Regions from separate parts of the Burkholderia sp. 22313 genome, predicted to be linked through region 2. Evidence: predicted binding sites of a transcription regulator. Region 2 holds the regulator's gene; the other holds the start of a gene.
The links. The regulator LexA, encoded in region 2, represses DNA repair genes until DNA is damaged. The targets are predictions, from matches to a motif close to ACTGTATNNNNATACAGT.
Positions count from the first base shown of each region.

Region 1: a site for LexA is predicted at 8,029-8,046, ahead of ACTJKF_RS01525 (DUF2471 family protein). Genes of this name have one in related genera too.

Region 1 is NZ_JBQEON010000001.1:352,962-368,195, forward strand. Features, by position in the region: gene andAd (anthranilate 1,2-dioxygenase small subunit AndAd) at 1-12, opposite strand, end outside; gene andAc (anthranilate 1,2-dioxygenase large subunit AndAc) at 30-1,301, opposite strand; gene andR (anthranilate 1,2-dioxygenase regulatory protein AndR) at 1,515-2,486, shown strand; gene ACTJKF_RS01495 (LysR family transcriptional regulator) at 2,631-3,542, opposite strand; gene ACTJKF_RS01500 (muconate/chloromuconate family cycloisomerase) at 3,634-4,767, shown strand; gene catA (catechol 1,2-dioxygenase) at 4,804-5,706, shown strand; gene catC (muconolactone Delta-isomerase) at 5,750-6,040, shown strand; gene ACTJKF_RS01515 (NAD(P)H-dependent oxidoreductase) at 6,179-6,964, opposite strand; gene ACTJKF_RS01520 (LysR family transcriptional regulator) at 7,051-7,944, shown strand; gene ACTJKF_RS01525 (DUF2471 family protein) at 8,109-8,513, shown strand; gene ACTJKF_RS01530 (oxidoreductase) at 8,719-10,752, opposite strand; gene ACTJKF_RS01535 (AraC family transcriptional regulator) at 10,829-11,911, shown strand; gene ACTJKF_RS01540 (hypothetical protein) at 12,013-12,558, shown strand; gene ACTJKF_RS01545 (hypothetical protein) at 12,555-13,157, shown strand; gene ACTJKF_RS01550 (aconitase X swivel domain-containing protein) at 13,178-13,621, opposite strand; gene ACTJKF_RS01555 (aconitase X) at 13,614-14,861, opposite strand; gene ACTJKF_RS01560 (MarR family winged helix-turn-helix transcriptional regulator) at 14,931-15,234, opposite strand, start outside.
Region 2 is NZ_JBQEON010000008.1:128,922-144,155, reverse strand. Features, by position in the region: gene mnmH (tRNA 2-selenouridine(34) synthase MnmH) at 1-403, shown strand, start outside; gene ACTJKF_RS09315 (permease) at 400-1,458, shown strand; gene ACTJKF_RS09310 (hypothetical protein) at 1,687-2,109, shown strand; gene ACTJKF_RS09305 (ABC transporter permease) at 2,158-2,991, opposite strand; gene nodI (nodulation factor ABC transporter ATP-binding protein NodI) at 2,998-3,912, opposite strand; gene ACTJKF_RS09295 (hypothetical protein) at 4,079-4,243, opposite strand; gene ACTJKF_RS09290 (universal stress protein) at 4,242-4,739, shown strand; gene ACTJKF_RS09285 (DUF2939 domain-containing protein) at 4,845-5,561, opposite strand; gene ACTJKF_RS09280 (hypothetical protein) at 5,591-5,929, opposite strand; gene lexA (transcriptional repressor LexA) at 5,956-6,603, opposite strand; gene ACTJKF_RS09270 (sulfate ABC transporter substrate-binding protein) at 6,868-7,905, shown strand; gene cysT (sulfate ABC transporter permease subunit CysT) at 8,056-8,955, shown strand; gene cysW (sulfate ABC transporter permease subunit CysW) at 8,952-9,899, shown strand; gene ACTJKF_RS09255 (sulfate/molybdate ABC transporter ATP-binding protein) at 9,914-10,975, shown strand; gene ACTJKF_RS09250 (CysB family HTH-type transcriptional regulator) at 11,056-11,982, shown strand; gene ACTJKF_RS09245 (DUF805 domain-containing protein) at 12,455-12,841, shown strand; gene ACTJKF_RS09240 (sugar ABC transporter substrate-binding protein) at 13,165-14,115, shown strand; gene ACTJKF_RS09235 (sugar ABC transporter ATP-binding protein) at 14,261-15,234, shown strand, end outside.

The DNA.
Region 1 (15,234 bases), on a different contig from region 2:
CAGGTGTTCCATCGTTCCGCGCTCCCGCCTCAATAGCCCATCAGCTTCTGATAACCGACCCAGAACTTGCGGATCAGGCTTTCGGTGATCACCGTGTCCTGCTGGTCCGGATTGCCGCGCGACATCTCGATCACCGACGTCGCGTCGGCATCGCGCACCGTGCCGCGCTGCACGAGTTCGGTCGCCTCGGTGTCTTCCATCGAGATATAGCCGGCCGGCCCGACCAGGTTCGCCTGCTTGATGCGCAGCGCGCGCAGTTCGGGCGTGTCGTCCGCGTAGCCGAAGAAGTGGAAGATCAGCTCGAAGTTGTCCGGCCCCTTCGGCAGGATCTGCCGCGCGACCAGCGTGTTGTGGATCTGCTGGATCACGAGCTGCGGGAAGATCGGCTGGATATGGTTCGTGCAGTCCTCGTCGTATTCCGACACGAGATCGAGGATCGACTCGTCCTCCAGATGGAAGCCCTCGTCGAACGAACGGATGTTCTGCTGCTTGTACGCGGCCGACGTGTCGTCGCCCGTCTTCGTCACCGTGATGATGCTGTGCAGCCCGTGGTTCGCATCCGGAATCGAGCGCGCCTTCATCCCGACGCGGAAGATGTTGAAGGTCGTATGGAACAGGTGCAGCATGCTCGCGTGATACGGATCCTTCACGTTCTCCATGTACAGCTTCCAGTTCGACTTCGAATACTGGCGCGTGCAGCCGAGATACTCGATCGGCTTGTGGAAGATCCGGTCGATCCACGGCCGCATCTGCTCGCCGAGATAGTCCGGCAGCGGCATCACGTCGTCGCTGAAGGTCGCGAACACGAGCCCGCGATAGCTGTCGACGCGCAGCTTGCGCAGCCCGTGCTGCTTCGGGTCGAAGTCGGCCGGCATCCCGGTCATGCCCTTCTGGCCGCGCCGGAACGGCACGCCGAGCAGGTTGCCCTGGTTGTCGAAGCTCCACTGGTGATACACGCACGTATGCGAGCTCGCGTTGCCGCGCGACTTGCGGCAGACCTGCGCGCCGCGGTGCGCGCAGCGGTTCACCCACGCGGACAGCGTGCCGTCCTCGGTGCGCGTGACGACGACCGGCGTATCGCCGACGAACGTGCTCTTGAAGTCGCCGGCGTTCGGGATTTCCGCTTCCAGCGCGACGAAATTCCAGGTCGGCCCGCGGAAGATGCGTTCCTGCTCGCGATCGTAGACCGCGCGCGAGCTGAACACCTTGTACGGCACGCGCGAGCCGTCGTCGTGCGGAAAGTGCACGTCGGACGCGTCGTCGCGCGCGGCGAATACGACGGGCGATTCTGTCTGCTCCATGTCGGACTCCTTGTGGTTCCGTTTCGTTGATTGCATGGAGCCCATTTTTGAAAAGCTAATATTCGGCGTCTATCCGGAAAGTGCGATTGCGGCGGCGCAATATCCACTTTCGGCGGATTTCTGCGCTAGCATGGCGACACACGCGACGCCGCGCACGATCACGCCCCATTCGTCGGATCGAAGCGCGCGTTGTCCATACCAAGGCCGATGCCCATGTCCCCAACGTCGTTCGAGCCGCTCGCGCTGCGCGCGCACCGGCTGTTCGAATCCCGCGATCTCGACGAGACGCGCGAGCGGATCTCGCGCGTGATGCAGCCGCACGCGCTGCTGCCAAGCGGCCGCGTGCACGGCGCATCGCACATGGATTTCGTCCGGCTCGGCGGGCTCGGAATGGGCACCATCGCGTTCGGCGACGCGATGCGCGTGCAGGTCGACGCCGTCGACGGCTATTACCTGCTGATGTTCTGCCTGTCCGGGCAGGCGGAAGTGCACGCGATGGGGCGCCGGCTCGGCGTGGACGGGCAGACGGGCGTGCTGTGCGCGCCCGGCGAGCGCTTCGACGCGGTGCTGTCCGCCGACTGCGAGCAGTTCGTGCTGCGCATCGACGCGGCGACCGTCGGCTCGCTGACCGGCGACCCGCGCGCGACGCTCGACCCCGTGCTGCACATCAGCGACACCGCGCTCGCCGCGTGGCGCCAGCAATTGATGCTGGTCGCCCGCTCGCCCGAACTGCTCGAACGCGCGAACGCCAATCCGCGCGTCGCGTCGCAGCTCGAGCACCTGCTGATCGACCTGCTGATCGAAGGCCACCCGACGTCGGCGCTGAGCGCACGCCACGATCCGGCACCGGGCTTCGTGCGGCGCGCGCAGGAATTCGTGAACGCACACTACGCGCAGCCGCTGCAGCTGGCCGATATCGTCCAGGCGGCCAACGTGCCCGAGCGGACGCTGCGCGACGCGTTCCTGCAGTTCCGCGGGATGAGCCCGATGCAATACCTGCGCGCGACGCGGCTCGATCATGCGCGGGAGTTGCTGCGCGGGTCGGTGTCCGAGCGACGGGTCGCCGATATCGCCCTCGACTGCGGGTTCATGCACCTCGGACGGTTCGCGATCGCGTATCGGGAGAAGTTCGGCGAATCGCCGTCGGAGACGCTCGAGGGGACGCGGCAGGCGGGCGCGGGCTGACGGGCCCTGGGCCCGGCGGCCCGATGACTGGCCGATCCAGCCGGCCTGCCTCTGGTCGCTGCGGACGTCACCGGCGCATGACATCGCGTCGCGATACCCTCTCCGCATTCGGCCCGGCACGCTGAAATAGACCGTTAGTTGCAGTTAAGACACAAACGGCAGCCCCTGCGCCGCCGGCACGATCATTTCCCGCGCGATCGCACAGAACGCGGTCGTCGCGGCGCTTTCGCCGTGCAGCCGGCGGCTCATGATGATCGGCGACGTCGCCGTGGGTTCCGGCAGCCGCCGGTAGACGACACCCTTCACGCGCACGCCTTCGACGCTTTCCGGCACCAGCGACACGCCCACCTGCGCGGCGACGAGCCCGAGCGCCGTCTGCAGTTCGCGCACCTCGTGAACGGCCGCCGGCACGAGCGCGCCGTCGCGCAAGGCCGACAGTTGCTGGTCCGCGAAGCTCGGCCGCGGCGTGCTCGGATAGACGATCAGCGTCTCGTTCGCGATGTCCGCGAGCGTCAGCGGCCGGTCCGGATCCGCGAGCGGATGGCCGGCCGGCAAGGCCGCGATCAGCTTTTCCTCGATCAGCGCTTCGCGCACGAGCTGGTCGTCGTCGAAACGCAGGCGGCCGAATCCGACATCGATCCGCCCGCCCTTCAGCGCGCCGAGCTGCTCGAGCGTGAACATTTCGATCAGCGACAGCTCGACGCCCGGCTGCGCCTCGCGAAACGCGCGGATCACGTCCGGCAGCGCGCCATAGAGCGTCGACGGCACGAAGCCGATCACGATCCGCTCCGACAACTGCGCGAGCCGGCGCGTCAGCGGGCCGAGCTCGTCCGCCTGCTCGACGACCCGCCTCGCCTGCGCATAAAACACGCGGCCCGCGTCGGTCAGCTTCAGCGGCCGCGCGCCGCGCTCGAACAGCGGCAACCCGACTTCGTCCTCGACCGCCTGGAGCTGGCGGCTCAGCGGCGGCTGCGTCATGTGCAGCCGCTCCGCCGCCCGCGTGATGTTCATTTCCTCCGCGACGGCGATGAAGTACCGGAGCTGGCGCAATTCCATTTCATGCCTCAAAGGTATGGAAGTAGTCGGAAAGAGTGTTGGACGACGCCGGGCGGGAATTCCTACCATGTGCACCAACAGGAGGAATCGCATGATAGCAACTGCCGCCACCATCGAACGCATCGAGACGTTGCTGGTCGACGTGCCGACGATCCGGCCCCACAAATTATCGGTCGCCACGATGAATTGCCAGACCCTCGTGCTGGTCCGGGTTCGATGCACGGACGGTATCGAAGGCGTCGGCGAGGCGACCACGATCGGCGGTCTCGCCTACGGCGAGGAGAGCCCCGAGAGCATCAAGGTCAACATCGACACCTATTTCGCACCGCTGCTGCAGGGCATGGACGCGACGCGCCCGGGCGCCGCGATGGCACGGGCGCGCAAGCTGTTCCAGGGCAACCGGTTCGCGAAGTGCGCGATCGAGACCGCGCTGTTCGACGCGCAGGCGCGCCGCCTCGGCGTGCCGCTGTCCGAGCTGTTCGGCGGCCGCACGACCGATGCGGTCGACGTTGCGTGGACGCTCGCGAGCGGCGACACGCAGCGCGACATCGCGGAAGCCGAGGCGATGCTGGACGCGCGCCGCCATCGCGCCTTCAAGCTGAAGATCGGCTCGAATGCGGTCGACGACGACGTCGCGCACGTGATCGCGATCAAGCGTGCGCTCGGCGAGCGCGGCGACGTGCGCGTCGACGTGAACCAGGCCTGGAGCGAAACCGACGCGATCCGCGCCGGCGCACGACTGGCGGACGCCGGCGTGAGCCTCGTCGAACAGCCGATCGCCGCGACCAATCGCGCGGGGCTGAAGCGCCTCACGCAACTCGCGCGGATCCCGATCATGGCCGACGAAGCGCTGCACGGCCCCGTCGATGCGTTCGCGCTCGCGCAGGACCGCGCGGCCGACGTGTTCGCGGTGAAGATCGCGCAGTCGGGCGGCCTGCTCGGCGCGGCGAGCGTCGCCTCGATCGCGTCGGCGGCCGGCATCGACCTGTACGGCGGCACGATGCTCGAAGGCGCGGCCGGCACGATGGCGTCCGCGCAACTGTTCAGCACGTTCGGCTCGCTGAAATGGGGCACCGAACTGTTCGGCCCGCTGCTGCTCACCGAGGAAATCCTCGTCGAGCCGCTGCGTTACCAGGATTTCCAGCTGCACCTGCCGGCGACGCCCGGCCTCGGCATCACCTTCGACTGGGCCCGCATCGAACGGATGCGACGCGACGCCCGCTGATCCCACACGACACGACAACCGAAACCGGAGACACAGATGAACAAGCAAGCCATCGACGCCCTGCTGAAAACCTTCGACGACGCCGCGGAAAAGCCCGGCAATCCGCGCGTGCGCGCGATCGTCAACCGGATCGTGAAGGACATCTGCTACACGATCGAGGACTTCGACGTGCAACCGAGCGAATTCTGGACCGCGCTGAACTACCTGAACGAAGCCGGCCGTGAATTCGGGCTGATCGCCGCGGGACTCGGCCTCGAGCGCTTCCTCGACGTGCGGATGGACGAAGCCGAGGAAAAGGCCGGCATCCAGGGCGGCACGCCGCGCACGATCGAGGGGCCGCTGTATGTCGCGGGCGCACCGGAATCGGTCGGCCATGCGCGCCTCGACGACGGCACCGATCCGGGCCAGACGCTGATCATGCGCGGCCAGGTGCTCGGTCACGACGGCGCGCCGATCGCGAACGCGCTCGTCGAGGTGTGGCACGCGAACCATCTGGGCAACTACTCGTACTTCGACCCATCGCAGCCGGCGTTCAACCTGCGCCGCTCGATCCGCACCGATGCCGACGGCCGCTACAGCTTCCGCAGCGTGCTGCCGGTCGGCTACAGCGTGCCGCCGGGCAGCAAGACGGAGCAGCTGCTCGACCAGCTCGGCCGCCACGGCCATCGTCCGGCGCACATCCACTTCTTCGTTTCCGCGGACGGATATCGTAAGCTGACGACGCAGATCAACATCGAAGGCGATCCGCACATCTGGGACGACTTTGCATTCGCGACCCGCGAAGGGCTGATCCCGAAGGTCAAGCAGGCCGAGGGCGACCAAGGCAAGCCGTATGGCATCGACGGACAGTTCGCGCTGATCGACTTCGATTTCTCGCTGCTCAAGGACCAGCAGGACGTGCCGGCGAGCGAAGTCGAGCGGGCGCGGGCGCAGGCCTGAGCGGCCGTTCCGTTCGACGAATCGACAACGCAAGGAGTGCAGGATGCTGTTTCATGTGGAAATGACCGTCCGTCTGCCGACGGACATGGATCCGGTCAAGGCGGCCACGCTGAAGGCCGAAGAGAAGGCGATGTGCCAACGGCTGATGAACGACGGGACCTGGCGGCATCTGTGGCGCATCGCGGGGCAGTATGCGAACGTCAGCATCTTCGATGTCGAGAGCGTGCAGCAACTGCATGACCTGTTGAGCCAGCTGCCGTTGTTTCCGTATATGGAGATGGACGTGCGGGCGCTGTGCCGGCATCCGTCTTCGGTGCGGGACGATGATCGGTAAGTGACGGCGAAGCGCGCCGTTTCCGAACGGCCGCAAGACACGCCACACGGGCGGCAGGCGCGCACATCGCCTGCCGCCCGTGTCGTTTCGCAGCGCTTGCTTCGCGTATTGCGACGCCTCACGTCGATGTCGCGACGATCACATCTCGCGCGCCAGATGCGCGGCAAATCCCGCTTTCCCCGGCGCGATCTCCTCCTTCAACGTCAGCGCCGGAATCTCGTAATCGCCCGCGTTCTGCCGCCGGAACGGAATCGGCTGTGCCGTCCACAGTTCATCGAGGCGCTTGCCGAGCGCGGCACGCGTTTCGTCGAAGCGCGCGCCGTTCATCTTTCCCGTCCGATAGATCACGAACGGCGGCAGCACGTCGAACCCCGGGTAATACAGCATCCCGTGCTGGATCGGGAACAGTACGTCGTCGATCGGCCCGTTGATGCCGCGCGCGCTGTAGTGCGACGCCCAGCCGCCCGCCGTGACGATCAGCATCGCGCGCTTGCCGGCGAACGACCCTTCGCCATAGCGATCGCCCCAGTGCGTATCGGAATGCTCGCCCACGCCATAAGCGAAACCGCACGCATAGACGCGCTCCACCCAGCCCTTCATGATCGCGGGCATCGAGAACCACCACAGCGGGAACTGCAGGATCACCGCATCGGCCCACTTCAGCTTCTCCTGCTCGTGCGCGATGTCGTCGCTTTGCAGGCCCGCCGCAAACGCATTTTTCGAGTCGAGCGACGGATCGAAACGCGCATCGGGCGCGCGACCGGTCACGTCGTTCGCATCGAACGCGGCCTTCCAGTTCATCGCATACAGATCGGTCACCTGCACGGTGTGGCCCGCCGCTTCGAGATGGTCGACCGCGAAGTCCCGCAATGCGCCGTTCAGCGAGCGCGGTTCGGGATGGGCATAGACGATCAGCACGTTCATGTTCACTGCTCCGTTGATTGAATGACTGCAGGATGCCGCCGCCAACGATATAGTTGAAATGAATTCCTGATATTCCAGGTATAGCCATGAACAATCTCAGACGACTGGACCTGAACCTGCTCGTCACGCTCGACGTGCTGCTCGCGGAGCACAACGTCACGCGTGCCGCGGACAAGCTGAACATGTCTCAGCCGTCGGTCAGCGTGCAGTTGCAGAAGCTGCGCGACCTGTTCGGCGATCCGCTGCTGCTGCCGGGGCCGCGCGGAATGCGGCCGACCGCGCGCGCGGAAACGCTGCGCGAGCCGCTACGGGATGCCCTCGAAGCGGTCGAACGCGCGGTGCTGACGGCCACGCCGTTCGATCCGGCGACCGCGACGAACACCTGGCGCGTGGCCGCGACCGACTATGGCGAATCGACGATCGTCCTGCCCGCGCTGAACACGCTGCGTTCAGCCGCCCCCGCGACGCGGCTCGCCGTCGTCGAGCTGGTGCCGCCGCGCATCGAGCAGGATGCCGAACGAAACGGCATCGACCTGGCGTTCCATACGACCGAAGGGTCGCCGGAAGGGATGCGGCGCCTGCCGCTGTTCGTCGAGCGCTACGTGCTGGTCGGTCGCGCCGGCCATCCGAAGCTGAAGCGGCGCCCCACGCTCGCGCAGTTCGGCGCGCTGGAACACGTGATCGTGTCGCCCGACGGCGGCGGCTTCCTCGGCGTGACGGACGAAGCGCTGGCGAAGGCAGGCGCCGCGCGACGCGTCGTGTTGTCGGTCCCGCATTTCCTGTTCGTGATGTCGGCCGTTGCCAGCACCGACCTCGTCGCGATGCTGCCCGAGCGGCTGGTGCGCGACGTCCCCGCGTTGCGCGTCGTGGAGGCGCCGGTCGAGGTGCCCGGCTACGAGATGTCGATGCTGTGGCACGAGCGCGTGCATCGCGATCCCGCGCATCGCTGGCTGCGGGAGACGATCGCGGCATCGGTTTGAATCGCGTGCCGGGGCCGCGCGCCGATCGACAAAAACCCGTCGCCGCACACGCCTATTCATTCGGGACTTGAAACCGCCTCGAACACTGTATATATTTACAGTGTTTTTGCACCATTTGACCCGAATTCCGTCACCCATGACGGACGGACTTTTGTGAGGCGACCATGTTCCAGTCATCCGCATTCGATCCCGAGCAACCCGGCTTCAACCCCGCCCACTTCGAGCGTGCCGCGCAGCGGGCGGTCGTCGACCTGCAGCGTGTCGCCGGCGGCCCCGCGCAACGCGCGCTCGGCCTGCGGCGCCGCACGCATCCAGCGGCCGCCCGCACGATGAGCTGGCAGGCGCTGCTGAACATCGAGGAGCTCGCCTTCTCGAATACCGGTTTCCTGAGCCGCAACGACCCGACGGTCGTCGACGCGTTCATCCGCCTGCGCGACAGCCGCCTGGTTGCCGCGGACGTCGAGGAGCCCGTCGACTGGCGTCGCGACGACGACGACCTGCCGGCCATCTATCTGATCGTCAAGGCGATGCTCGAAGCGGAAGCGGAAGAACGGGCCGAAGCGGCCTGACGCGCGCCGGCCGGCGGCGGATCGCTATCTGCCGGGATCGCGTCGCCACGTTGCAGGGCGACGCCGTCCATTCGTTCGACGCAGGTCGGCATGCCCGCGCATGCCGCCAGCATCAGCGGGCGCAAGGCCGCGAGTCGCCGCCGCACGGCCCCTTCGCCTCACGACCGGCCTCACCACCGGCCTCACCACCGGAAGCGACAGCCCGTTACAACCGCGCCGCCAGCCGCGAGCCCTGGTCGATCGCCCGCTTCGCATCGAGTTCGGCAGCCAGTTCCGCGCCACCGATCAGGTGCACCGAGCGTCCGGCTGCCTGCAGCGGCGCGAGCAACGCACGCTGCGGTTCCTGCCCCGTGCACAGCACGATCGTGTCGGCTTCGATCAGTTCATGGCCGGTGCGCTGCTCGCCGTACGACACGTGCAGCCCGCACGCATCGATCCGCTCGTAGTTCACGCCGCCGATCATCTTCACCTGCTTCATCTTCAGCGTCGCGCGATGAATCCAGCCCGTCGTCTTGCCAAGGCCCTTGCCGAGCGGCGCGGCCTTGCGCTGCAGCAGCGTCACGTCGCGCGCGGGCGCCGCAACCTGCGCGCGCGTCACGCCGCCGCGCGTCGCGGCCGGATCGGTCACGCCCCACTCCGCTTTCCATTCTTCCAGATCGAGCGTCGGCGACGCGCCGTCCAGCACCAGATACTCGGCGACGTCGAAGCCGATGCCGCCCGCGCCGACCACGGCAACACGCCGGCCGACCGGCTGCCGGCCGGTGAGCACGTCGATATAGCTGAGCACGTTCGGTCCGTCCTGCCCGGGAATCTTCGGGTCGCGCGGCGCGACGCCGGTCGCGAGCACGATCTCGTCGTAGCCACCCGCGATCAGGTCGCTCGCGTCGACGCGACGATTCAACTGCAGGTTCACGCCGGTCAGTTCGACCTGGCGGCCGAAGTAACGCAGCGCTTCGTCGAACTCCTCCTTGCCCGGAATCCGCTTCGCCAGGTTGAACTGGCCGCCGATCTCCGCCGCGCTGTCGAACAGGTCGACGCGATGGCCGCGCTGCGCGAGCACGGTCGAGCAGGCGAGCCCGGCCGGCCCGGCACCGACCACCGCGATGCGCTTCGGCTGCTGCACGCGTACATAGATCAGCTCCGTCTCGTGGCAGGCGCGCGGGTTCAGCAGGCATGACGCGATCTTGTTCTTGAACGCATGGTCGAGGCACGCCTGGTTGCAGCCGATGCAGGTGTTGATCTCGTCGGCGCGGCCCTGCGCGGCCTTGACGACGAACTCGGCATCCGCGAGCAGCGGGCGCGCCATCGACACCATGTCCGCGCAGCCGTCCGCGAGAATCTGCTCGGCCACTTCGGGCCGGTTGATCCGGTTGGTCGTCACGAGCGGGATGCCGACCTCGCCCGTCATCTTCTTCGTCACCCATGCGAACGCGCCGCGCGGCACGGAGGTCGCGATCGTCGGCACGCGCGCCTCGTGCCAGCCGATCCCCGTGTTGATGATGGTCGCGCCCGCGCGCTCGACCGCCTTCGCGAGCTGCACGGTCTCGCGCCAGTCGCTGCCGTCCGGGATCAGGTCGAGCATCGACAGCCGGTAGATCAGGATGAAGTCGCGCCCGACCGCTTCGCGCGTACGCTCGATGATCTCGATCGGCAGGCGAATGCGATTCTCGTACGAGCCGCCCCACTGATCGCTGCGCTTGTTCGTGTGCATCGAGATGAACTGGTTGATCAGGTAGCCCTCGGAGCCCATGATCTCGACGCCGTCGTAGCCGGCCTCGCGTGCGAGCTGCGCGCAGCGGACGAACGCGCGGATCTGCCGCTCGACACCGCGCGCGCCGAGTTCGTGCGGCGCGAACGGCGAGATCGGCGACTTGATCTTCGTCGGCGCGACCGCGAACGGGTGGTAGCCATAGCGGCCGGTATGCAGGATCTGCAGCGCGATCTTGCCGTCGTCCGCATGCACGGCGTCGGTGATCACGCGATGGCGCCGCGCGCCGGCCGACGTCATCAGCGTGCCGCCGAACGGCTTGGTCCAGCCGGCCACGTTCGGCGCGAAGCCGCCGGTCACGATCAGGCCGACGCCACCGCGCGCGCGTTCGGCGAAATAGTCGGCGAGGCGCGGCAGTGTCTTGCGGCTGTCCTCGAGGCCCGTGTGCATCGAGCCCATCAGCACGCGGTTCTTCAGCGTGGTGAAACCGAGATCGAGCGGCGCGAGCAGATGGGGGAAAGAGGTCGTCATGATGATCCTGCCGGTAAGCGATGGGTGTCATCGTAGGCCGCCCGCCGCCTTGAACGTGAGGGGGCAAACAGCCATAATGCTTGTCATTTCCGGCCAAAAAGACATGACCTCCCTGCCACGCAAGGACCACCTCGGGCTACGCCGGCCGACGATTCCGGTCGCCTATACGCGCCTGCTGCTGCAGGCGCTGGCCGCGCGCGGCGTTGATCTGGCCGCGGTGCGCGCGGGCACCGGGCTGCGCGACGCGGTGTTGGCCGAACCGGACGCGCGCGTCGCGCCGACGCAATGGGGCCGGCTCGTGCTCAACGCGATCGAGATCGGCGGCGATCCGGGCATCGGGCTCGCGTTCGGGCTGCTGCTGAAACCGACCGTGCACGGCTTCCTCGGCTACGCCACGCTGACCGCGCGGGACATCCGCGACGCATTGGTCGTCACGCACCGCTACTTCCGGATGCGCAACCGTCAATATCGGCTGACCTATGCGGAAGACGAACACGGCGCGACGCTCGAACTGCACGGCGTGCAGACGAGCCCCGTGCTGCAGCATCACGTGATGTTCGAGTTCGTGCTGACGGGGCTCGCGCAAAATATTTCGCAGTGGTCCGGGCGCGCGTCGCCGCCGATCGCGCTGCGCTTCACGTGGCCGGAACCCGGCTATTTCGCGCGCTATCGCGATCAGTTGCCGCCGGTCGAATTCGGCTGCGCGGCGAATGCGCTGTGGATCGCGCGCGACGTGCTGGACTGGCCGCTGCCGCTCGCCGACGACGTCGCGCACCGGCAGGCGCTCGTGCAGGTCGAGCGCGAGTATGCGCAGGTGCGCCAGGAGGAAGGCGATCTCGTCGAGCGCGTGCGCGCTGAACTGGCGCGCACGGCCGGCGACTATTCGAGCCCGGAGGCGCTCGCCGACGCCCTGCTCGTATCGACGCGCACGTTGCGGCGCCGGCTCGAGGAAGCCGGATGGAGCTACCGGCAACTGCTCGACGAAGCGCGGTTTCGCGACGCGAAGCAGTTGCTCGCGGCATCGGACCTCGACCTGAAGACGATCGCCGAGCGGCTGCAATTCACCGACCCGGCGAATTTCACGCGGGCGTTCCGACGGTGGGCCGGGCAGACGCCGAGTGCCTATCGGGAAGCGGCGGCGGGCACGGCGCTCGAATGACGGGAAAACGCGGGCGGCGCCGCGCGCCGGGCCTGCACATCACTTCATCGGTATGATGAATGCCACGTCAACGTGATACGGGCCGACGCCCACTTTCAGCCATGCGCAATCACACCACCGTGATCGAGTCGACGATCGACCGTATCGATACGAATCTCATCCGTATCGCGGCCAATACCAACCAGGTGCCGCTTTATCGCCTGACGATGCAGGACACCTGCTACTTCATCGCAGCGGGCGACGTCGATGCAGAAGCGTTCAAGCAGATCGATAGGCTCCAGCCCGGCATGCCGGTAAGCGCGTGCATTTTCGACGATCATGGCCGTCGCAGAATCGCGTGGATCGTCAGCAACGATCTGGCGATTCCACCCTACGACGCGCTCGCGCAGAGGGAACACAACCTGTCGCTGCTCACGTGGGCATCGTGCGTGTTCGTGCTGAGCCTGCTGATCGGCAGCGCCGCGTTCAACGGCGGCTGGGCACTCGTCTTCGCACTGACCGTGTTCGTCAGCATCATCAGCCTGCTGGGCACGCTGATCGCGATCGGCGGCTTGTCCGAACTGGTGTTCCGGCCGCAACGGCGCGAAGCCCAGGAAAAGTGGCAATGCCAGCCGCCCCGACTCACGTTCGAACGGAGCAACGTATGACGGATCGTTCCATGCGAATCGCGTCCGGCTGCGTGACGTCCGTCGGCCAGAAGACGATCAGTACGAAGGTATGGAGCAACAACCTCGGCTGGACGACGCAGAGCATCGAAGAGATCGAGCTTCGACTCGACGCATTCGATGCGCCGCTCACGCTCCGGACAGGCGGGACGCGCAACCTGTTCGTCGTTGCAGGCGACCGGCTGCATGTCGCGTATGCCGAGGGCCGCGATAGTCTCGCGATCTACGGCATCCACAACGTGACCGACGGTTCGATCTATCTCGTTCGTCCCGCACGCGTCGCCAGCGCCCGAACCGATGTCATCGCGACGATCGGCATTCTGATCGCCGTGGCGTTCGCCATCGGCATCATGTCGGTGCTACAAGGCAGCACGAACGGCATGCTCGACATCTTTGCGTGGTTTGGCGGAACCGCACTCGGCTTCTTCGTGCTGAGCGCGATCCTGCGTTCGGCGTTCGGCCTGATTGGCTGGCCCGAAATCCGGCGGCTCAAGCAGCCAGGCGGCAGACGCGAGATGAATGCGGCAAAACATGCGCTGTCGCTCACCGCGGACGATGCGCCGCGCATCCGCTTCCTCTGAACCGACGAGCGCGCGATGCGTCAGCCGCCTATACCAATGCGCGCACCGCCCTCCCCCGCCTCGATCCGCACCTCGCCGTTCGCGGCGACGATCGCGTCGTACACGGCATCCGTCACGCACACCACCGGCACCGCGATCGCATACAGCTCCGCAGCGACGATCGCGCCGATCGAGATGATCAGGTCGCGCTCCTTCAGCACGATCCCGACCGGCCCCGTGCCGTTGCGCACCGCTTCCGCGAGCACGCTGCTGCTCGAACTCGAGCCCTTCGCGTGCGGCATCACCATGATCCGGCCGGCCAGGCTCGCGCCGGCCTGCGGATGCCCGCGATCGACGATCCGCCCCGCGCCCGAGTCGTAGCCGCCCCAGAAACTGAGCGGCTTGTCGAGCACGATCGTGTTCGCGCATGCGCTGCCCGGCACGAGCGTGTCGCCCGTCAGTTGCCCGTTCGTTGCGTCAGTCATCGAATCGCACCTTGCCTTCGAACGCGGAGCGCACGCACTCGCGCATGCTGCCGTACGCCACCGTGACGCCGATGTTCGCCGGCGCATACGATGCCCATTTCCCCGAGTTGGTCATCACCAGGCCCGACAGTTGCTTCATCACCGGCGTGATGTACGTGCAGGTGTCGACGACGATCTGGATGCCGCGCGCATCGAATTTCGACGCGAGCCCGAGCTCGCCCAGTTCCCACAGGATGAAGCGGCTCGTGTTCACGTAGAAATCGCACTTCGGCTTGCCGTCGAACCGGTCGAGCAGCGCGTCGAGCGTGCGGAATTCGGCCAGCGAGAAATGCGGCGTGCCGAGCGCGACCGCGACGAGCGCATCGCCCGCCGAGCCATGATTCAGCGTGCGACGAATCTCGTCGAGATCGGCCATCGCGACGTCGACCGTGCGTTCGGCGGCGCGACCATGCAACGCGGCATCGAGCGTCGGCGCCTCGGGCGTGACGCCCACCGCATGGAACAGCGCGACCGCGCCGCTCGATGCGGCGGCCGCGCCGAGTGCCTTGAGTTCGTCTTCGCTGGTGTCCGCGGGCAGCCCGACGATCGCCGGTACGATCGCGCCGGCGATCCTGCCGATCAGCAGCCCAAGCGCCGCGAAATAGATGTCGCGCGACGGCCGGCCGCCGAAGTCCGGCGCGTTGAACACGATCCGCGCCGCGCGATTCGCCTCCACGTGCAGCCCCGCATACGGCGCGCGGCCGGTGATCGCGGCGGCCAGATCGAGAAAGTCGCCGTAGCGGCTGGTGCGCGCACCGAGCACCGAATTGGCGAACACGATCGCATTCGATTCGGCCCATGCGATCTGCTCACCGAGACGCGGACGATTCTTCAGCTGATACGGCGCGCACGTGAAACTCGATTCGCAGCCGAGTTGCAGGTGCGCATCCATCAGGCGCTGCGCGTCGCGCTGGATCGTGCGGTCGCCGTGATAGAGCTCGGGATGGATCAGGTCGAGCGACCCGACGTTCAGCGTGGTCGGCACCGCGACTTGCGCGCCGGTGTCGACGAAATACTCGACGAAGTCGAGGCTCGTCTGGCCGTGGTAAAGACAGCCGTCGATATGCGCGGACGTGATGTCGATCAGGTGCGGCGCCGACATGACTTCGGCCGTGCGCGCGACGATCCGCATCGCGCGCGCGACGCCGTCGCCGAATGCGCCGCGCAACATCGCGTCGTCGCGCTCGCTCAACTGCAGCATGGGGGGTGCTCCTCGTGTCTCGTCCGGTGGATCCGGATCGCCTTTGCAATACTACCGTGCGCGCCGGGCCTAGCGCATCGCCGTCAGGCTGAACAGCTCGTCACGCAGCGCCTTGGCCCGGCCGCGGCCGAACTGCGTCTCGAACTCGTCCTGCGCGGCCTGCCACGCGACTTTCGCCTGCGCATAGGTGCGCTCGCCGAGCTTCGTCAGGCTGAGCGCATGCGCGCGCGCATCATGCTCGGACGCCGCCGCGGCGACGAATCCGTCGCGCTGCAGCGGCTTCAGCGCGCGCAACAGCGTCGTGCGATCCATCACCAGCGTATCGGCGAGCTCGCTCATCACCAGCCCGGGCCGGTGCGACAGGTTCGCCATG
Region 2 (15,234 bases):
CGCGGCGCACGACGAGCGCATCGCGTTCCTCCTCGAGGACTACGCCCACCTGTTCGACGCACCGGCCGCGTTCAAGGCGCAGCTTCAACGGCTGATCGGCCTGCACAGCCGTGACCAGGTGGCGCACTGGAATGCGCTGATCGATGCCGATGCGCGGGCCGACCTGTTCACCGAACTGATCGACAAGCATTACGATCCCGCCTATGCGCGCACCTACCGCGCAACGTACAACCAGCCGAACCGGGCGCTGACGTTCACGTTCCAGCCGAACGCGGCCGACGTGCGCGATCAGGCGCGCACGCTGCTGGCCCGGCTCGCGCAAGCGGGGCTGCCTGCGTCGGCCGCGCTGGCGGCCGGCGCGGAATCCTCAACCGACAAAAACCAATCGACCACCACACGATGACGACCACACGCACCCAACCCAGTCCGGCGCTCGGCTGGATGACCTTCCTGCTGATCGCGGTCGCAGGCCTGTTCTACGTGAAATGGTTTCCGTACTACAACAAGGCATTCGTCGCCGCCGAGCATCATTCGATCGGCCAGTCGATCCTGATGGGCACGTCGGCGGCCGCGCCCGAGCCGTCGCTCAAGGCGGCGCTCGACTATGCCTGGGCGTACGGCAAGGCGATCTGGCAGGCGATGGTACTCGGCCTGCTGCTCGGTTCGGCCGTGCAGGCGCTGCTGCCCGCGCACTGGGTCGCACGTGTGCTCGGCCGTACCGGCTTCGGCAGCGTCGCCGCGGGCGGCCTGCTGTCGCTGCCCGGCATGATGTGCACGTGCTGCGCGGCGCCGGTCGTCGCCGGCCTGCGCGCGCGCCACGCGTCGCCGGGCGGTGCGGTCGCGTTCTGGCTCGGCAACACGGTGCTGAATCCGGCCGCGCTGGTGTTCATGGGCTTCGTGCTCGGCTGGCAGTGGAGCGCGCTGCGGCTCGTGCTCGGCATCGCGATGGTGTTCGGGATCGGCTATCTGCTGAACCGCATCGCGCGTCCGGAGGACCGCAGCATCGACGACGCGCAACTCGCCGCGCTCGCGGCCGAACAGGCCGCGGCAGGCAATCCGTTCGTCCGCTGGATCAAGCTGCTCGCGCGCATGGCCGTGCGGCTCGTGCCCGAATACATCGTGCTCGTGCTGCTGCTCGGCGCGGCGCGCGCGTGGCTGTTCCCGCATATCGGCCCGGACATCGGCAACCATCTCGGCTGGATCATCGCGTTCGCGGTCGCGGGCATGTTGTTCGTGATCCCGACGGCCGGCGAGGTGCCGATCATCCAGGCGATGCTGTCGCTCGGCATGGGCGTCGGCCCGGCCGCCGCGCTGCTGATGACGCTGCCGCCGATCAGCGTGCCGTCGCTCGCGATGCTCGCGCGTTCGTTCAAGCCGTACATGCTGGCGATCGTCGCGGGCCTCGTCGTCGTGTTCGGGATCGCGAGCGGGCTGCTCGCGATCGCGTTCGGGTTTTGACCGGCGCGCGGACGGGACGGTAGGCGGGCGCGGCAGCCGGACACGCCCGGCTCGCATGCGCTCGGCGGGCAGGGCCGGACAGGCCCGGCTGCCGGCGGCACCCAAGGACGCGCGCGATTGCCGCTGTGCGTTGCGTGCAGACCGATCCCGCCGCGCAACCGTCGTATTCATCCGGCGCTGCCGCTTCATGCGTGCGGCGCCCTTTACAAGAAGCAAACAGGAAAACGCATGACCCAACCGAAGATTCATCCTCGACTCGAAAAGGCGCTGACGCGCGGCGATCTCGCGATCCGCCAGGCCAATTCCGCGCGGGCGACTGCCGTGCTGAACGCGCTCGGCACGATGATCATCGAAGCCTCCGCCACGATCGGCGTCGAGGCCAGCATCGACATTCCGCAGGGCGACCGCATTTACGATCCGGCGAACGGCCTGTGGCCGCAGAAGATGCTGGTGTCGTTCGACGGCCCGGTGGAGGAAGCCGACGCGGAAGAGCTGCGCGCGGTCTATCTCGTCGCCGACGATCCGGGTACGCAGTTCCGCGTCGAATGGCATCGCGCGGACGGCAAGCTCGGCCGCCAGGAAGGCGGCCCGCTCGCGACCGTCGCGTTCCTGACCGACGTCGAGATTCCGTGGAGTGACGACGACGAATAACGTCGTCCCGATTTCGTCGCATCGAGCCGGCGCGTGGCGCGCCGGCCGTCAGCGCATCATCCGCCGCCGGAACAGCCACGCGGACACCACGAAGCCGCCGACTGCATAGCCGGCGAGCACCGCGAGATGCAGGCCGACGTCCGCCGCCGGCCGGCCGAGCATCGCGGGCCGGATCAATTCGACCGCGTTCGCGAGCGGCAGCGCATGCGCCGCGTGCTGCGCGACCGGCGGCAATTGCGTGACCGGGAAGAACACGCCCGACAGCAGCAGCATCGGCGTCAGCACGAGCGTCTGATAGAACATGAAGAAGTCGTAGGACGGCGCGAGCGCGGTGACGATCATCGCGGTGCTCGCGAACGCGAGGCCGGCGAGCGCGATCACGGGCAGCGCCGCGAGCATCGACGGAAACCGCGCATAGCCGAGCAGGCCCGCGACCAGCATGATCGCGACGCCCGACAACAGTGCCTTGCTCGCCCCCCAGACAATCTCGCCGAGCACGATGTCGCCGAGCGCGAGCGGCGTGTGCATGATCGCTTCCCAGGTGCGCTGCACGTGCATCCGCGAGAAACCCGAATACATCGACTCGAAGCTCGCGGACATCATCACGCTCGAACCGACGGTGCCGGCCGCGAGGAACGCGATGTACGACACGCCGTCGACGTGGCCGAGCATCAGGCCGAGCCCGAATCCCAGCCCGAACAGATAGATCATCGGATCGGCGAGATTGCCGAACAGCGACGCGAGCGCGAGCTTGCGCCACACGAGGTAGTTGCGCCGCCACACGGCGATCCAGTTGGTGGCATTCGCGGGCAGCGCGATCGCGAAGCGCGATTCGCGCGGCGGTGCGGACGGCGCGGCGCTGGAATAGTTGCGTACGTCCATGATCGATCAGTCCTGCATGTCGCGGCCGGTGAGCCGCAGGAACACGTCTTCCAGATTGGCCGGACGATGCAGATAGCGCAACCCCGTGCGCCCCTTGAGCCGCGCGCTGAGCGGCTCGGGGTCGGTCACGTAGCAGAACAGCGTCTCGCCGCTGATCTCGGTGTGCTTCGCGAACGCCGCCAGTTCGTCACGCAGCGCGACCGGATCGGGACCGTAGATCTCGATCACGTCGCAGCCGATCTCCGATTCGATCAATGCGTGCGGCGTGCCTTCGGCGATCTTGCGGCCTTCCTCGATCACGCACAGTCGGTCGCACAGGCGCTCGGCTTCTTCCATGAAATGCGTGGTGATCAGGATCGTCTTGCCGCGCGCGAGCAGCGAGCGCAACCGCTCCCACATCAGGTGCCGCGCCTGCGGATCGAGGCCCGTCGTCGGTTCGTCGAGCACCAGCACGTCGGGATCGTTGACGAGCGCACGGGCGAGCGTCAGCCGGCGCTTCATGCCGCCCGACAACTCGCCGACCTTCGCATCGGCCTTGTTTTCCAGCTTCGCGAATTCGAGCAGCGGCTGCACGAGCGCGCGTGCGGCCTGCGCGGACATCCCGAAATAGCGGCTGAACACGAGCAGGTTTTCGCGGACCGTGAAGTCGGGGTCGAGGTTGTCGAACTGCGGGACGACGCCGACTCGCTGGCGCGCATGCCGCGCGCGCGACGGAACGGGTTCGCCGCACAGTGAAATGGCGCCCGCGTCGGGATACGCGAGGCCGAGCAGCATCCGCAGGGTGGTGGTCTTGCCGGCGCCGTTCGGCCCGAGCAGGCCGTAGCATTCGCCGGCCTGGACGTGGAAGGACAGGTCGTTGACGACGAGCTTGTCGCCATAGCGCTTTTCGACGTTCCGGAACTCGATCGGTGCAACGGACATGGGCAGGTTGTCGTTGTAAGCGGGCGCGTTTTTCGGCTTCGTGGCCGGCCGGGCCGGCATGCGGGCAGGCGAACGGATCGGACGAATGCTTGTCAGATCGACATGGCCGAAGCGAACGCGCGCCGACGGCATGAACGGGCCATTCTAGTGCATCGGCCGCATCCCTTCAGGGCATGCCCGCGCGGCACGGTGCAGGCGTGCACGGATCGTGCACTGCATCATCGCCGACGCGCCCCGCGTGGCGAATCAGCGTTTTCCATCCCTTGCGTCCGGAATTGCGGCGCACCATGATGAGTGCATAGCGCACGTAGTCGCGATAGGGAGGTTTCATGGCTAGCTACAACAAGATTTTGCTGTGCTACGACGGCACGCTCGAAGGACGCAAGGCATTGCGCTGTGGCGCCAATCTCGCGATGGATCTGAAGGCGGAAACGCATTTGCTGTCGGTCGTCGACATGCGCTCGAGCATCGCGCAAAGCGCAGGGCTGCTGACCGACGTCGCCTGCGGCCGTTTCGAGGAAACGGCGCGCGAGATCCTGCAGGAAGGCGTGAACTGGCTGCGCGAGCGCGGCGTTCAGGCGGAAGGCCATTTCGCGTTCGGCTATCCGATCGACGAAATCGCGAATCTCGCGACGGAGATCAAGGCCGACCTCGTCGTTGTCGGCCACCGGTGCCGCAGCGGGTTGTCCAGGTGGTGGATGGGGTCGGGCAATACGCAACTGCTCGATCGCGTGAACTGCAGCATTCTGGTCGCCTGTTCGTCGGCGGAAGAGCAAAAGGCCGAGATCGCGCGCGAACGCGAAGCGGCCACTGCGAACGGCAAGTAACACGGCAAGTCGTGCCGTGATTGCCTGACCGGCTGGGTCGCGCTGCGATTCACGCTGGTCTTGCGCCGTGCCGCAACGGCGGCCTCCATTTCGATCGCGGCACGCTCAGGCGTGCAGATCGATCGCGGACAGCTTCCACGAGAACAGGCCGACACGATGGAAGATCGCCGCATAGCGCGTGCCATCGGCGCTGCGCTGGTAGGTCACGACGAATTCATCGATATTCCGGTAGCCGGCGCTCGTTTGCTGCGGATGGCCTGCATCGCTCGGGCTGGCCGACGCGGGTGCCGATGTGGGTGCCGATGTGGGGGCCGGCGCAGACGCCGCTGACGCGGTGGCGCTGCTGCCCGGTACGGGGAGGCTCGCGGGATTGGCCGGTGGTGTGGCCGGCGCATGGCCCGGCGCATCGCCGGACGGCGGCCCCGACCAGTCGGGCGGCCGTTCGCCCGGATTACCGCGCGGCGGAATGCCGCTCATCAGCGCCGCCACGCCTTCCGGCGTTGCATACGCATCGACCAGCGGGCCGATCAATGCAGAACCGATCAGCGCGCCGATCACCGCGAACGGATTGTCCTTCTTCACCGCGTCGATCCGGCGCATCAACTCTGCCGTGACCTGCTGCTTCAGGCTGATGCGCAGCGACGGAAAATCGACATATTCGCTGACCGCCTGCGCATCGCGCGCGTCGATCGCCGATTTCAGGCGACCGAGCGCGACGTACGGCGACGCGTATGCATAGCCGATCGCCACCAGGGCGGCGACGGCCAGCACGACGATCAGCAGGGGCTTGAGCCGCCGGGCGCGGCTCGAAGATCCAGTCACGATGCCTCCGGTGCGGACAGGTTCCGCAATCAGAGACCGCCGTGTGCGGCCGATCGTTCCTCGTCGATGCAGCGATCGATCATCCGGCACACGGCATCGATCGTTCCGACCATGATCAGGCGCGAGCGGCCGTGATAGACGCGCACCGGCGCACGACGCGCCGGTTCCGCGTGATTGAGGCCGGCATTCAGCGACACCCGCGCGAACGCGGGCAGCGCTGACGGCAGCAGCGACGCCTGCCGTTCAACTGCGACTTCTTGGCTCACCACGGGCGCCGCGGCGGACAGCGGCGCGCAGGGCGTGCGGCCGCGCAGATGACGCAGGCGGCCGAATTGACGGAAAGGCAGCAGACGGGACAGGCGTTCCATGATGTTCTCCTCAGCGAGACCGATTGTCAGAGTTCGCCCGAGCGGATCAGCCCGACGGCGATGCCTTCCAGCGCGAATTCCGCGCTGCCGGCCTTGACGAAGATGTTTTCGTAATCCGGGTTCTCTGCGATCAGCTCGAGGCCGCCGGGCCGGCGCATCAGGCGCTTGACCGTGACGTCGTCGCCGAGGCGGGCGACGATGATCTGGCCGTCCTTCGCTTCCGTGCGCTTCTGCACGGCGAGGAGGTCGCCGTCGAGAATGCCGGCGTCGCGCATCGACAGGCCGCGCACCTTCAGCAGGTAGTCGGGCTTGCTCGTGAACAGCGCGGGATCGCATGCGTAATGCTGGGAGATGTGTTCCTGCGCGAGGATCGGGCTACCGGCCGCGACCCGGCCGACGAGCGGCAGCGACAGTTGCATCAGGCCGGCGTGCGGCAGCGTGAACTGGTGCGGCGCATCGTCGATGCCGAGCAGGCGGATGCCGCGCGACGCGCCGGCGGCCAGCTCGATCACGCCCTTGCGCGCCAGCGCACGGAGGTGCTCCTCGGCCGCATTCGGCGAGCTGAAACCGAGCTCGGCCGCGATCTCGGCACGCGTGGGCGGGAAACCGGAGCGCTCGATCGCGCGGCGGATCAAGTCGAACACTTGCTGCTGACGGGCGGTGAGTTTGGTCATGGCTGAACTGTATGGATAGACAGTGAGCTGTATTTTTATACAGTACTTCGCGAATTTCAAGTGTTACTTGAGGTTCGACGCGATCACGCCGGTTCCGGCGCGATTTCGCGACGTCGAAACGTCGGTTTATCCGCCGCAACCGTCCGTCCCGTCTGCGTTAGCACTTTTGAATATTAAAAAATGAAGAACGATTATTTTTAATCATGTAGCCCGTTCGTTAGACTGGCCCGACATCGCAATACCGACAACACGGGAGAACCAAGGATGGCGAAGCGCAATACGGGGCTGGCGGGCGCAGTGGGCCGCCTGATCGCAACACTCGCGCTGGGCGCGGCGGCGGTACTGGGCGTCGCGACGCATGCGCAGGCCGATACGACGTTCCTGAACGTGTCGTACGACCCGACGCGCGAGCTGTATCAGGACTTCAACCAGGCGTTCGGCAAGGTGTGGAAGGCGAAGACGGGCGAGACGGTCGACTTCAAGCAGTCGCACGGCGGCTCGGGCGCGCAGGCGCGCTCGGTGCTCGACGGCTTGCAGGCCGACGTCGTCACGCTGGCGCTCGCGTACGACATCGACGCGCTCGCCAACAAGGGCCTCGTCAACAAGGACTGGCAAAAGCGCCTGCCGGACAACGCATCGCCGTACACGTCGACGATCGTGTTCCTCGTGCGCAAGGGCAATCCGAAGGGCATCAAGGACTGGGACGACCTGACCAGGCCGGGCATCTCGATCGTCACGCCGAACCCGAAGACCTCGGGCGGCGCGCGCTGGAACTACCTGGCCGCCTGGGCATACGCCGTGCACAAGCCGGGCGGCAACGAGCAGAGCGCGAAGGCGTTCGTGACGAAGCTCTACAAGAACGCCGGCGTGCTCGATTCGGGCGCGCGAGGCGCGACGACGAGCTTCGTGCAGCGCGGGATCGGCGACGTGCTGATCGCATGGGAAAACGAGGCGTTCCTGTCGATCAAGGAATTCGGCACCGACAAGTTCGAGATCGTCGTGCCGTCGGTCAGCATCCTGGCCGAGCCGCCCGTCGCGGTGGTCGACAAGGTGGTCGACAAGAAGGGCACGCGCAAGCTGGCCGAGGCCTACCTGAATTTCCTCTACAGCCCGCAGGGCCAGGAGATCGCGGCGCGCAACTATTACCGTCCGCGTTCGAAGAACGTGCCGGCGGCGCTGACGAAGCAGTTCCCGACGCTGAAGCTGTACACGGTCGACGACACCTTCGGCGGCTGGACGAATGCGCAGAAGACGCATTTCGCGGACGGCGGCGTGTTCGATTCGATCTACAAGCCGCAGTAACCGCGGCCGCATCAGGCAGCAAGCAGCAAGCCATAACGACAGCGGCGCGCCACGACAGCGCGCCGCATCCCCGGCCGGCAGCCGGCGCGAGATTCCCGCGCCGGCGTTCGCGCCGGACCCGTGAGCAGCAACACCCAGCAAGAGCATCCGATGACGACGTACACCTTTCGCAAGCCGAGCGCGCTGCCCGGTTTCGGCGTGACGCTCGGCATCACGGTGGCCTATTTGAGCCTCGTGGTGCTGATTCCGCTCGCCGCCACGTTCCTGAAGACCGCGACCCTGTCGTGGGACCAGTTCGTCACCGCCGTCACGTCGCCGCGCGTCCTCGCGTCGTACCGGCTGACGTTTGCCTCCGCCCTGGGCGGCGCGGCGATCAACGCCGTGTTCGGCTTTCTCGTCGCGTGGGTGCTGGTGCGCTACACGTTCCCGTTCAAGCGCCTCGTCGACGCGATCGTCGACCTGCCGTTCGCGCTGCCGACGTCGGTCGCCGGCATCTCGCTCGCGGCCGTCTATGCGACCAAGGGCTGGGTCGGCCAGTATCTCGCGCCGTTCGGCATCAAGATCGCGTTCACGCCGGTCGGCGTGCTGGTCGCGCTGACCTTCATCGGGCTGCCGTTCGTCGTGCGCACCGTGCAGCCGGTGCTCGAGGATTTCGAACGCGAGCAGGAAGAGGCCGCCGCGTGCCTCGGCGCGTCGCGCTGGCTGACGTTCCGCCGCGTCGTGCTGCCGGCCGTGCTGCCGGCGCTGCTCACCGGCTTCGCGCTCGCGTTCGCGCGCGCGCTCGGCGAATACGGGTCGGTGATCTTCATCGCCGGCAACGTGCCGATGAAATCCGAAATCACGTCGCTGCTCATCATCACGAAGCTGGAGCAGTACGACTACGCAGGCGCGACCGCGCTGGCGGTCGTGATGCTGGTCGTGTCGTTCCTGATGCTGCTCCTGATCAACACGCTGCAGTGGTATCTGCAGCGCAGGACGAGCAAGGGCGCGAGCGGCCCGGCGCCGGCGGCCGTCGGCGTTGCCGCGAACGCGGCAGGAGGCCAGCCATGAACCAGGAGTCGAGTGCCGTGCTGAACAACCCGTCCGCCGCGCGCGCGCGCGCCGCGAAGCGGCTCGATCCCGTCAGCGAGTCGCGCGCCGTGCGCTGGCTGCTGATCGGCGTCGCGCTGGCGTTCCTCGCGTTCTTCCTCGTCGTGCCGCTCGCCGCGGTGTTCTTCGAGGCGCTGCGCAAGGGCGTCGGCTTCTATCTCGCGTCGCTCGCCGATCCCGACGCGTGGTCGGCGATCAAGCTGACGCTGACCGTCGCGGTGATCGCGGTGCCGCTCAATCTCGTGTTCGGCGTGTGCGCGTCGTGGGCAATCGCGAAGTTCGAATTCCGCGGCAAGGCGTTGCTGACCACGCTGATCGACCTGCCGTTTTCCGTGTCGCCGGTGATCTCGGGCCTCGTCTACGTGCTGCTGTTCGGCGCGCAGGGCTGGTTCGGCCCGTGGCTGCAGGATCACGACGTGCAGATCATCTTCGCGGTGCCGGGCATCGTGCTCGCGACGATCTTCGTCACGTTCCCGTTCGTCGCGCGCGAGCTGATCCCGCTGATGCAGGCGCAAGGTACCGACGAGGAAGAGGCCGCGCGCGTGCTCGGCGCGTCGGGCTGGCAGATCTTCCGGCGCGTGACGCTGCCGAACGTGAAGTGGGGCCTGCTGTACGGCGTGATCCTGTGCAATGCGCGCGCGATGGGCGAGTTCGGTGCGGTGTCGGTCGTGTCCGGCCACATCCGCGGCGTGACCGACACGATGCCGCTGCACGTCGAGATCCTGTACAACGAATACAACTTCGCGGCGGCGTTCGCGGTGGCATCGGTGCTGGCGCTGCTCGCGCTCGTCACGCTCGCGCTGAAGCTGCTCGCCGAGCGTCATCTCGCCGCCGAACTGGCCGGCGCGCGCGATGACGTTCCCGCTCACGCCGGCCCCGTCGCCGCCATTTCGTCGAAATCGTAAAAGAGGCAACCAGAATGGGTATCACCGTCCGTCACCTTCAGAAGCGCTTCGGCGATTTCACCGCCCTCGACAACGTGTCGCTCGACTTTCCGCCGGGCGAGCTCGTCGCGCTGCTCGGGCCGTCCGGTTGCGGCAAGACCACGCTGCTGCGCGTGATCGCGGGCCTCGAGCACGCGGACGCCGGCCAGGTCGTGCTGCAGGGGCTCGACGTCGCGTCGGTCGGCGCGCGCGATCGCCAGGTCGGCTTCGTGTTCCAGCATTACGCGCTGTTCCGCCACATGACCGTATTCGAGAACGTCGCGTTCGGGCTGCGCGTGAAGCCGCGCCGCGAGCGGCCGTCGGATGCCGCGATCCGCGAGAAAGTGCACGAGCTGCTGAAGCTCGTGCAGCTCGACTGGCTCGCGCAGCGCTATCCGTCCGAGCTGTCGGGCGGCCAGCGCCAGCGGATCGCGCTGGCCCGCGCGCTCGCGGTCGAGCCGAAGGTGCTGCTGCTCGACGAGCCGTTCGGCGCGCTCGACGCGAAGGTGCGCAAGGAACTGCGCGGCTGGCTGCGTCGTCTGCACGACGACCTGCACATCTCGACGATCTTCGTCACGCATGACCAGGAGGAAGCGCTGGAAGTGGCCGACCGGATCGTCGTGCTGAACCGCGGCCATGTGGAGCAGGTCGGCAGCCCGCAGGACGTCTACGATCATCCGCAAAGCGCATTCGTCTACGAGTTTCTCGGCGCGGCGAACCGGCTGCCGGGCACGGTCGCCGGGCACGGCTTCGTCGCCGAGGGGGCGGCGGCGCCGATCGCGGTCGACGCCGACTTCGCGGGCCCCGCGAACGCGTACGTGCGGCCGCACGACCTGCAATTGTGGCCGGCCGGCGGCGACGGCCATCGCGACGGCATCGCGGTGGACGTGCGCCGCGTGATTCCGCTCGGCGGCTCGGTGCGCGTCGAACTCGAGGCGCGCACGGGCGGTGCGCTCGAAGCGGAACTCGATCGCGACGCGTGGCGTGCGCTCGCGCTGCAGGTCGGCGACGGCGCGACGGCCGTACCGCGCGCGGTCCGTGTATTTCCCGCACACTGACGCCCGAACCCGGTCAAGAGAAGAGGGCGGATACCGCCCCGAATCGACATTCGAACAACGACAGCCCAAGAGGCATACCCATGAATTTTCAGCAATTGCGTTTCGTGCGCGAAGCCGTGCGTCAGAACATGAACCTGACGGAAGTCGCGAACGTGCTGTACACGTCGCAGTCGGGCGTGTCGAAGCAGATCAAGGATCTCGAGGATGAACTGGGCGTCGACATCTTCATCCGGCGCGGCAAGCGGCTCACCGGGCTCACGGAGCCGGGCAAGGCGGTGCACCAGCTGATCGAGCGGATGCTGCTCGACGCCGAGAACCTGCGCCGCGTCGCGCGCCAGTTCGCGGACCAGGACAGCGGCCACCTCGTCGTCGCGACGACCCACACGCAGGCGCGCTACGCGCTGCCGAAGGTGATCCGCCAGTTCACCGACGTGTTCCCGAAGGTGCATCTCGCGCTGCGCCAGGGCAGCCCGCAGCAGATCGCGCAGATGATCCTGAACGGCGAAGCCGATCTCGGCATCTCGACCGAGGCGCTCGATCGCTATCCGGACATCGTCACGTTCCCGTGCTATTCGTGGCACCACACGGTGGTCGTGCCGAAGGGGCATCCGCTCGTCGGCCGCGAGAACCTGACGCTCGAGGAAATCGCCGAGTACCCGATCATCACGTACGACCAGGACTTCACGGGCCGCTCGCACATCGACCAGGCGTTCACGCAGGCCGGTGCCGTGCCCGACGTCGTGCTGACCGCGATCGACGCGGACGTGATCAAGACCTACGTCGAACTCGGGATGGGGATCGGCGTCGTCGCCGCGATGGCGTTCGATCCGCAGCGCGACACGGGGCTCGTCGCGCTCGACACGCAGCACCTGTTCGAGGCGAGCACGACGCGGGTCGGGTTGCGCAAGGGCGCGTTCCTGCGCGCGTATGCGTATCGGCTGATCGAGATGTTCGCGCCGCAGCTGAACGAAGCGGAAATCGCGGGGCTGCTGCGCGAAGCGGTCTGATGCGGTAGCAGCCGTTCCGGCGGGCGCGCCAGGCGGCCGCCGCACACATGGCATCCGGCCGCGAAGACGCCGGTTTGTTCCGCCGTCATCGCGTGCCGGCGCGTCGAGCCTTCGATCGAAGTCGTAGCCGACGATCCGGTTTGCCGAAAACGGCGACCGCCACGCATTTGCCGATCAACAGAACGACAAGACGGCGCATTCGCGTGTGTCGGCCCGAGCGCGGTCGATCGGGCCATTTTCATGAAGATATGATTTAATGCGCCGGAACACGGGGCGGCAAACCGCATCGGCGGTGCCGGGCAGGCTGCTTGGGCGTTCAGCGGTGCGCGGCGCATCGCACCGTGTCGAATGAAAGCGGCAAGTACAAGACCCGAAGCGAGTTCGACGGACGAGCCGGATCGGAAAAAAACCGGTCACGCCATATTCACCATCACGACGCGCCCAGGCATCCCCTACGACCAAGAGGCACTCAATGAATCTGAAATGGTTGCTCTTTTCCTTCGAAGGCCGGATCGGACGTTTGCCGTGGTGGATCTACGCGGTCGCCTACGCCGTGCTCAGCGCGATCTTCGATGCGGGTTCGCGCGGTTCGTCGGGCGACGATCTGCCGCTGCTGGCGATGCTCGTGCTGTTCGCGATCGCGGTCGTCTCGGTGTGGGCGTCGATCGCGGTCGGCGTGAAGCGGCTGCACGACATCGACAAGTCGGGGTGGTGGATGCTGCTGATCTTCGTGCCGATCGTCGGCGCGATCGCGCTGTTCGTGATGAACGGCTTCATCGCCGGCACGCCGCACGCGAACCGCTTCGGCGCGCCGCCGTCGGACGATCGCGACGAAGCGGTGCCGCGGAACCCGGCATGACGCGTCGTAATACGCCGCATTGCGCTGCCGTCGCCACGAGCAACCGCACGCTCCGAATAAACCCTTAATTATTGATCAGACGGGTTGCGCGTCGAACCGAAACGGTACAGCATAGCTTTCGCTCCGCCGGCTTCCCGCCGGCGGTGGCGCGTCGACGACAGCACGCGCCAGGCAGTCGGCCGTCTGCCTCGCTTCCATTCCGTGGTACCGACAAGCAGCATCGATGGCCAATGCCCGGGTAGTGTGGCGCAAACGTTTGCTCACATTAAAACAACAGTCAAACAACCATCCGGCCCGTTGGGGCCAGTCGCCAGGAGATGTGTATGAAGGTCCTTTTCCGCCGTCGCTTCCTGACCGCCGCGCTTGCCGCCGTCGCGGTTGTTGCCGCACCGGTCGTTCACGCGCAATCGGCGGCCAAGCCGAAGGTCGCGCTCGTGATGAAGTCGCTCGCCAACGAGTTCTTCCTGACGATGGAAACCGGCGCGAAGGAATACCAGAAGCACAACGCCAGCCAGTTCGACCTGATCACGAACGGCATCAAGGACGAGACCGACACCGCGAACCAGATCCGCATCGTCGAGCAGATGATCGTGTCGAAGGTCGATGCGATCGTGCTCGCGCCGGCTGATTCGAAGGCGCTCGTGCCGGTGGTGAAGAAGGCGGTCGACGCGGGCATCATCGTCGTGAACATCGACAACCGGCTCGATCCCGACGTGCTGAAATCGAAGAACCTGAACGTGCCGTTCGTCGGCCCCGACAACCGCAAGGGCGCGCGCAAGATCGGCGACTACCTCGCGAAGCGGCTGAAGGCGGGCGACCAGGTCGGCATCATCGAAGGCGTGTCGACGACCACCAACGCGCAGCAGCGCACGGCCGGCTTCCAGGACGCGATGAAGGCGGGCGGGATGAAGGTCGTGTCGGTACAGTCGGGCGAATGGGAGATCGACAAGGGCAACGCGGTCGCGTCCGCGATGCTCAACGAATACCCGAACCTGCGCGCGCTGCTGTGCGGCAACGACAACATGGCGATCGGCGCGGTGTCGGCCATCCGCGCGGCGGGCAAGCAGGGCAAGGTGTTCGTGGTCGGCTACGACAACATCAACGCGATCAAGCCGATGCTGAAGGACGGCCGCGTGCTCGCGACCGCCGATCAATACGCGGCGAAGCAGGCCGTGTTCGGCATCGACACGGCGCTCAAGGCGATCGCCGAGCACCGCAAGCAGGCCGACATGTCCGGCGTGGTCGAGACGCCGGTGGATCTCGTGACGAAGTAACGCCGCGCCGTCACGGCCGCCGGCCTCAAGAATCCAGTCCGGTGGCCGTTATACGGGGTGAGCGCGATCACGGCCACTGCATGCGAATGCACTTGTGAGCGTCATACCCGCGCGCCGCGTGCGCGCGGCCGCAATCAGGATCGCGATGGAACCGACCTTCCAACCCTCCCGTTCAGCCGTTCCCGTGCTGTCCGTCTCCGGCGTCGGCAAGACCTACGCCGAACCGGTGCTCGCCGACGTCACGCTGACGCTCGCGCCGGGTGAAGCGCTCGCGCTCACGGGCGAGAACGGCGCGGGCAAGAGCACGCTGTCGAAGATCATCGGCGGGCTCGTCGATCCGACGGCCGGCACGATGCAGCTCGGCGGCCACGCGTATGCGCCGGCGAGCCGCACGCAGGCCGAAGCGCTCGGCGTGCGCATGGTGATGCAGGAGCTGAACCTGCTGCCGACGCTGACGGTTGCCGAAAACCTGTTTCTGAACCGTTTGCCGCGCCGCTTCGGCATCATCGATCGCGCGCGGCTGCGCGAGGACGCGCGCGCGGCGATGGCGCAGGTCGGGCTCGATGCGATCGATCCCGATACGCCGGTCGGCGCGCTCGGCATCGGCCATCAGCAGATGGTCGAGATCGCGCGCAACCTGATCGGCGACTGCCGCGTGCTGATCCTCGACGAACCGACCGCGATGCTGACCGCGCGCGAGGTCGAGCTGCTGTTCGAGCAGATCGACCGGCTGAAGGCGCGCGGCGTGGCGATCGTCTACATCTCGCACCGGCTCGAGGAACTCGCGCGCGTCGCCGAGCGCGTCGCGGTGCTGCGCGACGGCCGGCTCGTGCACGTCGGCGACATGGCCGCGACGACGTCCGACGGCCTCGTCACGCTGATGGTCGGGCGCGAGATCGGCGAGCACATCGATCTCGGCGCGCGCCGGATCGGCGCGCCGCGGCTCGTCGTGTCGGGCATGACGCGCGGCACGGCCGTGCAGGACGTGTCGCTGGAGGTCCGCTCGGGCGAAATCTTCGGCATCTCGGGGCTGATCGGCGCGGGGCGCACCGAATTGCTGCGGCTGATCTACGGCGCGGACACGCCGGATGCCGGGATGATCGCGGTCGGCGATCCGCT